Linked DNA regions of Saccharobesus litoralis. The protein of the gene in region 2 interacts with the protein of the main gene of each other region in a pairwise test. Links are inferred from orthologs where the notes say so. Each region holds a gene or a part of one and is shown on either strand. Other genes may lie near its edges.

Evidence for each region. The genes of interacting proteins can lie anywhere in the genome.
Region 1: the proteins of yhbY (region 2) and rho interact in binary tests that used the Escherichia coli proteins (3 or more experiments, as listed by UniProt). The link is inferred for Saccharobesus litoralis from one-to-one orthologs.

The regions. Positions count from the first base shown.
Region 1 is NZ_CP026604.1:5,634,201-5,637,037, forward strand. It holds rho (transcription termination factor Rho), read right to left. Parts: upstream 2,135-2,837; coding sequence 866-2,134; downstream 1-865. Other genes in the region: C2869_RS21580 (hybrid sensor histidine kinase/response regulator), read left to right, coding at 1-573; trxA (thioredoxin TrxA), read right to left, coding at 2,351-2,677; rhlB (ATP-dependent RNA helicase RhlB), read left to right, coding at 2,788-2,837. UniProt on the Escherichia coli protein: Facilitates transcription termination by a mechanism that involves Rho binding to the nascent RNA, activation of Rho's RNA-dependent ATPase activity, and release of the mRNA from the DNA template.
Region 2 is NZ_CP026604.1:3,295,858-3,302,452, forward strand. Bases 1,771-4,769 are described here. They hold yhbY (ribosome assembly RNA-binding protein YhbY), read right to left. Parts: upstream 3,419-4,769; coding sequence 3,122-3,418; downstream 1,771-3,121. Other genes in these bases: carB (carbamoyl-phosphate synthase large subunit), read left to right, coding at 1,771-2,556; greA (transcription elongation factor GreA), read left to right, coding at 2,556-3,035; rlmE (23S rRNA (uridine(2552)-2'-O)-methyltransferase RlmE), read left to right, coding at 3,531-4,160; ftsH (ATP-dependent zinc metalloprotease FtsH), read left to right, coding at 4,259-4,769. Outside these bases: more of carB, read left to right, coding at 1-1,770; more of ftsH, read left to right, coding at 4,770-6,190; folP (dihydropteroate synthase), read left to right, coding at 6,274-6,595.

The sequences.
Region 1 (2,837 bases), 2.3 Mb from region 2 along the record:
GGTATGGATGATTACCTAACGAAACCCATTGATATGGCTAAGTTACGTATGATGCTTCAGCAATGGCTGAAAGTGGAGCAAATCAATGAACAAGCCACTAAGCATACTCGTTCTACCTTGGATAAAACACCAACGCAAAACAGCTTAACGCACACAGCTTCTACACAAACGCATTCAGCACAGGTGAATCCACCACAAGCTAATTCAACACAAAGCTTGATCTTTGATTGTGCAACGGCGTTAGAAAGACTAAGCGGCAACAGTGATTTATTAAAACTATTAGTACAAAAATTTAGCGAGGAGTTTAGTAAAGCTGGGACTACACTTGCTGATTTGCTGCACAATTCAAATAATGCAGATAACCTAAAACAAGCGCAAATTCTGAATCATACCTTAAAAGGTACAGCCGCGAATTTGGGCTTCGATCGCCTAAGTGAAGCTTGCAAAAAAATAGATATGAAATTTAAACAAGAGCAAGCCGTTGCAACTGAAGATTTAGAACAATTTAACACAGCCTTGGCTTTGTCGATGCAACATGCGCAACAATATATAGCACAAACCGAGCAAGCTTAAAGTCCTGCAAAGGCATATAGCCTTCTCGCTCAGGTCTTATGGTTCATTGTCTGCGCTTACTCACCCCAATCACATAATAGAGCATATGCTCATGGGGATTCGAAGCTTGCCTGCATGGATGCAGGTAAGGGGCGAGAGCAGGACGCGGTAGCTTTGACGGCTTCCCCTAAAACCTGATCGCTTTGACTATATAAAGTAAGGTCATAAAACGAGATCATAAAGCAGGATCAAAAAAGGTGAGCTAAGCTCACCTTTTTGACTAAAGCCATAAGACCTGAGCAAGAAGACTATACTACTGACTTCTTTGACGCTTCATAGCTTCAAAAAACTCGTCATTAGTTTTAGTCATGGATAACTTGTCGATCATAAATTCCATCGCATCGATTTCTGTCATTTCATGAACGATCTTACGTAGAATCCACATTTTCTGCAGCTCTTCAGAAGAGGTTAACAACTCTTCACGACGTGTACCTGAACGGTTAATATCAATAGCAGGGAAAACACGTTTTTCAGCAATCTTACGATTTAAGTGGATTTCAGAGTTACCGGTTCCTTTAAACTCTTCATAGATAACTTCATCCATTTTAGAGCCGGTATCAATAAGCGCAGTTGCAATAATAGTTAAACTACCACCTTCTTCTACGTTACGAGCAGCACCAAAGAAACGCTTAGGTTTATGTAATGCATTGGCATCAACACCACCGGTTAATACCTTACCTGAAGAAGGAATAACCGTGTTATAAGCACGAGCTAAACGGGTAATAGAGTCAAGTAAAATAACCACGTCTTTTTTATGCTCAACTAAACGCTTGGCTTTTTCTATAACCATTTCAGCTACCTGAACGTGACGGCTAGCAGGCTCATCAAATGTTGACGCTACCACTTCACCACGTACCAAACGTTGCATTTCAGTCACTTCTTCCGGACGCTCGTCAATCAATAACACCATTAATTGACATTCAGGGTGGTTAGCGGCAATCGATTGAGCAATATTTTGCAATAACATGGTTTTACCGGCCTTCGGCGGTGCAACCAATAAGGCACGCTGACCTTTACCAATGGGTGAAGCTAAATCAAGTACTCGAGCGGTAATATCTTCTTTTGAACCGTTACCGCGTTCCATAATCATACGATCAGTCGCATGTAATGGCGTTAAGTTTTCAAAAAGAATTTTATTGCGTGAATTTTCTGGGCGATCAAAATTAACTTGGTTAATTTTTAATAATGCAAAATAACGCTCGCCGTCTTTCGGTGGGCGAATTTTGCCAGATAAAGTATCACCTGTACGTAAGTTAAAACGGCGGATTTGCGAAGGTGATACATAAATGTCGTCTGGACCAGCTAAGTATGATGAGTCAGCTGATCTTAAAAAACCAAAACCATCTTGCAGAATCTCTAATACGCCATCTCCAAAAATATCTTCACCACTTTTTGCGTGGTTTTTAAGAATGGCAAAAATAATGTCCTGCTTGCGTAAACGAGCCATGTTTTCCAGTCCCATAGACTCGGCTAACTGTACAAGCTCACTAATAGGTTTTTGTTTGAGTTCTGTTAAGTTCATAACGGTGGGTTCTTTAGATGATTATTTTGCTCAATTAATAATTGAGGGTTGATCCAATTAAATGAAAGTTAATGAATTTTAATATTGGAGTTGTTACTCGGAACAGTGCGTCGGTAAGACAGAGATAAAGGTAGCAGTAATGATCAAATAGATCCAGAAAAAAATCAGCTTCATTCAGAACATGAAGCTGATTTTCGCTCTAAGATGCGTTAACAATTAAGCGTGTTGGCTAACAAAATCAACAAGTTGTGATTTTGAGATTGCACCTACTTTGTTATCAACAACAGCGCCATTTTTAAACATTAATAAAGTAGGGATACCACGAATATTGAATTTAGCAGCCACTTCATTGGCTTCATCAACATTCAATTTACCTACTTTTACTTTACCTGCGAACTCAGTCGCAACTTCATCAATAACAGGAGCAATCATTTTACAAGGACCGCACCACTCTGCCCAAAAGTCGACTAAAACAGGTGTTTCAGCATTAATTACTTCTTGGTCGAAGTTGTCATTTGTTAGTTCGATAGTAGCGTCACTCATCGCTATCTCCAATTAAAAAGCTACATTATGCGCGTAGAAATACATATACTGGGCTTTTTTAAACGATTGTGTTTCTTATTGCAAGTTTATACTGATATGCTTACGGAATGATGAATAGCAAAAAACACTTAACAGAAACCAAGTTTAGTGATCTAAACCT
Region 2 (6,595 bases):
CGCGACAAAGCGGATAACTGTATTATTGTTTGTGCGATTGAAAACTTTGACCCTATGGGGATCCATACTGGTGACTCAATCACAGTTGCCCCAGCGCAAACGTTGACTGACAAAGAATATCAAATCATGCGTAATGCCTCTATGGCGGTATTACGTGAGATCGGTGTTGAAACGGGGGGTTCAAACGTTCAGTTTGGTATTAACCCAGATGATGGCCGTATGGTTATTATCGAGATGAACCCGCGAGTATCGCGTTCATCTGCATTAGCATCAAAAGCCACTGGTTTCCCAATTGCTAAGATCGCCGCTAAATTGGCTGTTGGGTATACGCTTGACGAGCTTAAGAATGATATTACTGGCGGTGCGACGCCGGCTTCATTCGAGCCTTCGATTGATTACGTTGTGACTAAGATCCCGCGTTTCAACTTTGAGAAATTCCCAGGTTCCAATGACCGCCTTACTACTCAGATGAAATCTGTTGGTGAAGTCATGGCGATAGGCCGTAACCAGCAAGAATCATTACAAAAGGCTTTACGTGGCTTAGAAGTTGGTGTTTCTGGTTTTGACCCTATTGTTGATTTAGAGGCTCCTGATGCATTAACTAAAGTTAAGCACGAGTTAATGGATGCTGGCGCTGAGCGTATATGGTACATCGCAGATGCTATGCGTTTAGGGTTATCAGTCGAAGATATCTTTAAATTAACTAAGATTGATCGTTGGTTCCTAGTTCAAATCGAAGACCTAGTATTAGCTGAAAAGCAAATCACTGAAAAAGGTTTGGCAGGCTTAGACAAAGACTTCTTGTATAGCTTAAAACGTAAAGGTTTTGCCGATAAGCGTATATCAGACTTGATTGGCGTATCTGAAAACGAAGTTCGTAAAAAGCGTCAAGCATTAAAATTATTCCCAGTTTATAAGCGCGTTGATACCTGTGCCGCTGAGTTTTCTACTTCTACCGCTTATATGTATTCAAGCTATGATGAAGAGTGTGAAGCGAACCCATCAGATAAAGATAAAATTATTGTATTGGGTGGTGGTCCAAACCGTATCGGCCAAGGTATAGAGTTCGATTACTGTTGTGTTCATGCCTCAATGGCATTGCGCGAAGACGGTTACGAAACCATTATGGTTAACTGTAACCCAGAAACTGTGTCTACAGACTATGATACTTCAGACCGTTTATATTTTGAGCCTGTCACGTTAGAAGATGTATTAGAAATAGCGCGTCTTGAAAAACCTAAAGGTGTCATCGTTCAGTATGGTGGTCAAACACCGCTTAAGTTAGCTCGAGAGTTAGAAGCGGCGGGTGTACCTGTTATTGGTACTTCTCCGGACGCGATTGACCGCGCGGAAGATCGTGAGCGTTTCCAACAAGCGGTTGAACGCTTAGGCCTTAAACAGCCTATTAATGCCACGGTTAAAAATATTGATGAAGCGTTAACAGAAGCGCGTAAAATCGGTTTCCCTATGGTTGTTCGTCCATCCTATGTATTAGGTGGTCGTGCGATGGAAATCGTGTATGACGAAGCCGATTTAAAACGTTACTTAAACGAAGCGGTTCAAGTATCGAATGATTCTCCAGTATTGTTAGATAAATTCTTAAACAATGCGGTTGAAGTTGATATTGATGCAATCTGTGACGGTGAGCAAGTCGTCATTGGTGGTATTATGGAACACATTGAACAATGTGGAGTTCACTCTGGTGACTCAGCTTGTTCTTTACCTCCGTATACTTTGAGTGCAGAAATGCAAGATCGCTTGCGTGAACAAGTACGTAAGTTAGCATTTGAGTTGGGTGTTAATGGCTTAATGAATACTCAGTTCGCAATTAAAGACGATGAGATTTATTTAATCGAAGTTAACCCGCGTGCGGCTCGTACAGTTCCGTTTGTCTCTAAAGCAACCGGTGTGCCTTTAGCGAAAATTGCGGCGCGAGTGATGGCCGGTCAATCACTAGCAGAGCAAGGGTTTACGCAAGAAGTTATCCCACCTTATTACTCTGTTAAAGAAGTGGTTATTCCTTTTGCCAAGTTCCATGGTGTTGACCCTATCTTAGGCCCAGAAATGCGCTCAACAGGTGAAGTCATGGGTGTTGGTAGCTCGTTTGCTGAAGCATCAGCCAAAGCCAGCTTAGGTGCTAATGACACGGTACCTAAGTCAGGTCGTGCACTTATTTCTGTTAAAGACAGTGATAAACCACGTGTGGCAGAATTAGCCGCTAATCTTGTCGAGTTGGGTTATCAATTGGATGCAACAGGTGGCACAGCCGATTTACTTGCTGAGGCTGGCATTGAAGTCCGCCGTGTGAATAAAGTATTAGAAGGTCGTCCTCATATTGTTGATTACATTAAGAATGATGAGTACAGCTATATCATTAATACGACAGAGGGTCGTCAGGCTATCACTGACTCTGTACAAATTCGTCGTAGTGCGCTACAACATAAAGTAGCCTATACCACTACGCTGAATGCAGCCTTTGCGGCATGCATGGCTCATAAAGCGGATGATCGCAATACAGTGACTTCTGTACAAGAACTACACAAGAGACTTCAATAATGTCGACTCAATTTCCTATGACGGTCGCGGGTGCTGATGCGCTACGCGAAGAACTGAATGAGCTAAAAACTGTTCGTCGTCCGAAAATCATTGCGGATATTGCAGAAGCTCGTGAACACGGAGATCTTAAGGAAAATGCAGAATACCATGCAGCTCGTGAGCAGCAGGGATTTTGTGAAGGCCGTATTCAAGAAATTGAAGCAAAATTATCCAATGCACAAATAATTGATGTAACTAAAATGCCAAATAACGGACGTGTTATATTTGGTGCTACGGTAACTATCGTTAATTGTGATACCGATGACGAGTCTACCTATACCATAGTTGGTGATGATGAAGCAGATATTAAAGCTAGTAAAGTTTCAGTTAATTCACCCATTGCGCGAGCTATGATAGGTAAAGAGCGCGGTGATGAATTCGTACTAAAATCACCTAGTGGTGATGTCGACTACGAAGTATTGGAAGTTGAGTACGTCTAGTACTTTAAATTACCAGATAATAAAAAGCCGACTCTTTGTCGGCTTTTTTGTTCTTTACTTATGATCCTTATAAGGGGTGTTGGCGTTTAGCCTTTTGGTAAAGTAATCTTGGCATCGTCTGATGGTTTGTAAAGCACAAGTGTATGCCCTATGGTTTGGACACGCTCAGCTTCGGTTTCACGCACGATGGCATCCATAATTAATTGTTTCTCTGCGCGGTCATCGGTTGGCACTTTTACTTTTATTAGCTCGTGATGGCTAAGAGCAAATTCAATTTCAGCGATGACACCTTCAGTTAAACCGTTACCACCTAACTGAACTAAAGGTTTTAAACTATGGGCTTGGGCTTTTAAAAATTGAACTTGTTTTTTAGTTAAACTCATTGTTGATACTAATTCGCCGTAGAAAGGTTGAATTTCTGTATTTTAACGCTATCTATGGTTTATTACTAATTAAGTCGTAATTGTTTTTAGCGTTACGATAGTTGTATTTAATATGTCACAGAAAAAACATACCGCTAGTAGTAAGCGGTGGCTGCAAGAACATTTTGATGATCATTATGTTCAAAAGGCACAAAAGCTCGGCTTACGTTCGCGTGCCGTATTTAAAATTGAAGAAATTCAAAATAAAGACAAATTACTCAAACCGGGTATGACAATAGTTGACTTGGGCGCTGCTCCTGGAGGCTGGTCGCAATATGCCGCTGATGTGGTTGGTGATGACGGTAACGTGATCGCTTGCGATATTTTAGAAATGGACCCGATTGCCGGTGTAGATTTTTTGCAGGGTGATTTTAGAGAAGAAGCCGTGTTAAATGCCTTATTGGACCGAATAAGTGGCAAAAACGTGGATATTGTGATGTCCGATATGGCTCCCAATATGAGCGGTAACTTAGGTGCTGACCAACCAAGAGCGATGTATTTAGTTGAATTAGCATTGGATATGTGTCATCAGGTTCTGAAAAAAAATGGATGTTTTATTGTTAAGGTTTTTCAAGGAGAAGGGTACGAACAATTCGTAAAAGATGTACGCGATGCGTTTAAGGTTGTAAAGACTCGAAAACCGGATTCTTCACGCGCGCGATCACGAGAAGTCTATATTGTTGCAACTGGTTATAAACATTAACAAAAATAAGCGTTATACTCGGTTAAATAAACATTTATCAAATTTATGATTTGAATAGCAAACTTGGGGTTTGTTATTTAGTTTAAGAGGTTAGTATCTTGAGTGATATGACAAAAAATCTGATCCTTTGGGTCGTAATCGCTGTCGTGTTAATGACGGTTTTTAAGAGTTTTACACCTGGAGGCGGCAGTGCAAAAGCACTTGATTACACCAGTTTTGTAAAGGCAGTTAATCAAGGTTCGGTACGTGACGCTCAAGTTAATCCTCATACAGGGATCATTAAAGGCACAAAACGCAATGGCGAAGAATTTGAAACGGTAATGCCATTGCGTGATGAGCGTATTCTCGATGAAATGATTGACAAGAATGTTAAGGTTGAAGGGGTACGACCGGAAGAGCCTAGCATTCTAACTTCGATTTTCATTTCATGGTTCCCAATGTTATTGCTAATCGGTGTATGGATATTTTTCATGCGTCAAATGCAAGGTGGTGGCGGTAAAGGCGCCATGTCATTTGGTAAAAGCAAGGCTCGTTTAATGAGCGAAGACCAAATCAAAACCACTTTCACCGACGTGGCCGGTTGTGACGAAGCGAAAGAAGAAGTCGCTGAATTGGTCGACTACTTACGTGACCCAACTAAATTCCAAAAGTTAGGCGGTAAGATCCCGACAGGTGTTTTGATGGTTGGTCCTCCTGGTACGGGTAAAACCTTATTAGCTAAAGCGATTGCTGGCGAAGCAAAAGTCCCATTTTTTACTATATCGGGTTCAGATTTCGTTGAAATGTTCGTTGGCGTGGGTGCATCGCGTGTACGTGATATGTTCGAGCAAGCGAAAAAATCAGCACCTTGTATTATTTTTATCGATGAAATCGATGCCGTTGGTCGTCAGCGTGGTGCTGGTTTAGGTGGTGGTCATGATGAACGAGAACAAACACTAAACCAAATGCTAGTTGAAATGGATGGTTTTGAAGGTAATGAAGGTATTATAGTTATTGCCGCCACTAACCGCCCAGATGTATTAGATCCTGCATTATTACGTCCTGGTCGTTTTGATCGTCAAGTTACTGTCGGTTTACCCGATGTGCGTGGGCGTGAGCAAATTCTTAAAGTTCATATGCGAAAAGTACCGCTTGGTGATGACGTTGAAGCGGGGGTGATAGCACGTGGTACCCCAGGTTTTTCTGGTGCAGATTTAGCCAATTTAGTTAATGAAGCAGCGTTATTTGCTGCCCGTAGCAATAAACGTTTAGTTTGCATGGAAGAGTTTGAAAAAGCTAAAGACAAAATCCTAATGGGTGCTGAACGTAAATCTATGGTGATGAGCGAAGACGAGAAAGAGATGACTGCTTATCACGAAGCGGGCCATGCGATTGTCGGCCGTTTAGTACCTGATCACGATCCTGTTTATAAAGTCAGTATTATACCTCGTGGTCGAGCACTTGGTGTCACCATGTATTTACCGGAGCAAGATAGATTTAGCCATAGTAAACAACACTTAGAAAGTATGCTTTCTAGCCTATATGGTGGGCGAATTGCCGAAGACATTATTTATGGTGATGAAAAAGTGTCTACAGGGGCTTCCAATGATATTGAGCGTGCAACTGATATTGCGCGTAAAATGGTTACTCAGTGGGGTCTGACAGAAAAATTAGGGCCTTTGTTATATGCTGAAGAAGAAGGTGAAGTTTTCTTAGGGCGCAGCTCTGCAAAAGCTAAGAGCATGTCAGACGATACAGCTAAAGCGATTGATGAAGAAGTTCGTAAAATTGTTGATCGTAATTACGACAGAGCAGAGCAACTATTGCGTGATAACATGGATATCTTGCATGCAATGAAAGATGCATTAATGAAATATGAAACGATTGATGCTAAGCAGATTGATGATTTAATGGCGCGTCGCCCAGTGGGAGAGCCGCAAGATTGGAGCAATCAAAATAACTCGGGTAGCAAAAAAGATGACAACAGCTCTAGTACTAGCGACAAGGCAACATCATCGGATAGCGAACCTGATCAAGACATCATTCATTAATTCTTTTTAATTATCCAATTTTAAAGCTCGCTGCCTTAGTAGTGAGCTTTTTTATTAAATAGATTCTTCCGTAAATTTTCTGCATGTCATTAATAACACAAATTCAACAATCTCAAATTCCTTTGATTATGGGAATTTTAAACGTGACGCCGGATTCATTTAGTGATGGCGGTCAGTTTACGCGTATTGATAAAGCTCTGATTCAAGTAGAAAAAATGCTTAATGAAGGCGCTGACATAATCGACGTAGGCGGAGAATCGACCCGACCAGGAGCCTGTATTGTTTCTATTGAAGAAGAGCGTCAGCGTGTTGTTCCGGTTATACAAGCAATTAAGCGAGAATTTGATGTTTGGGTATCTGTCGATACATCGAAACCTGATGTTATGCAGCAAAGTGTTGACGTGG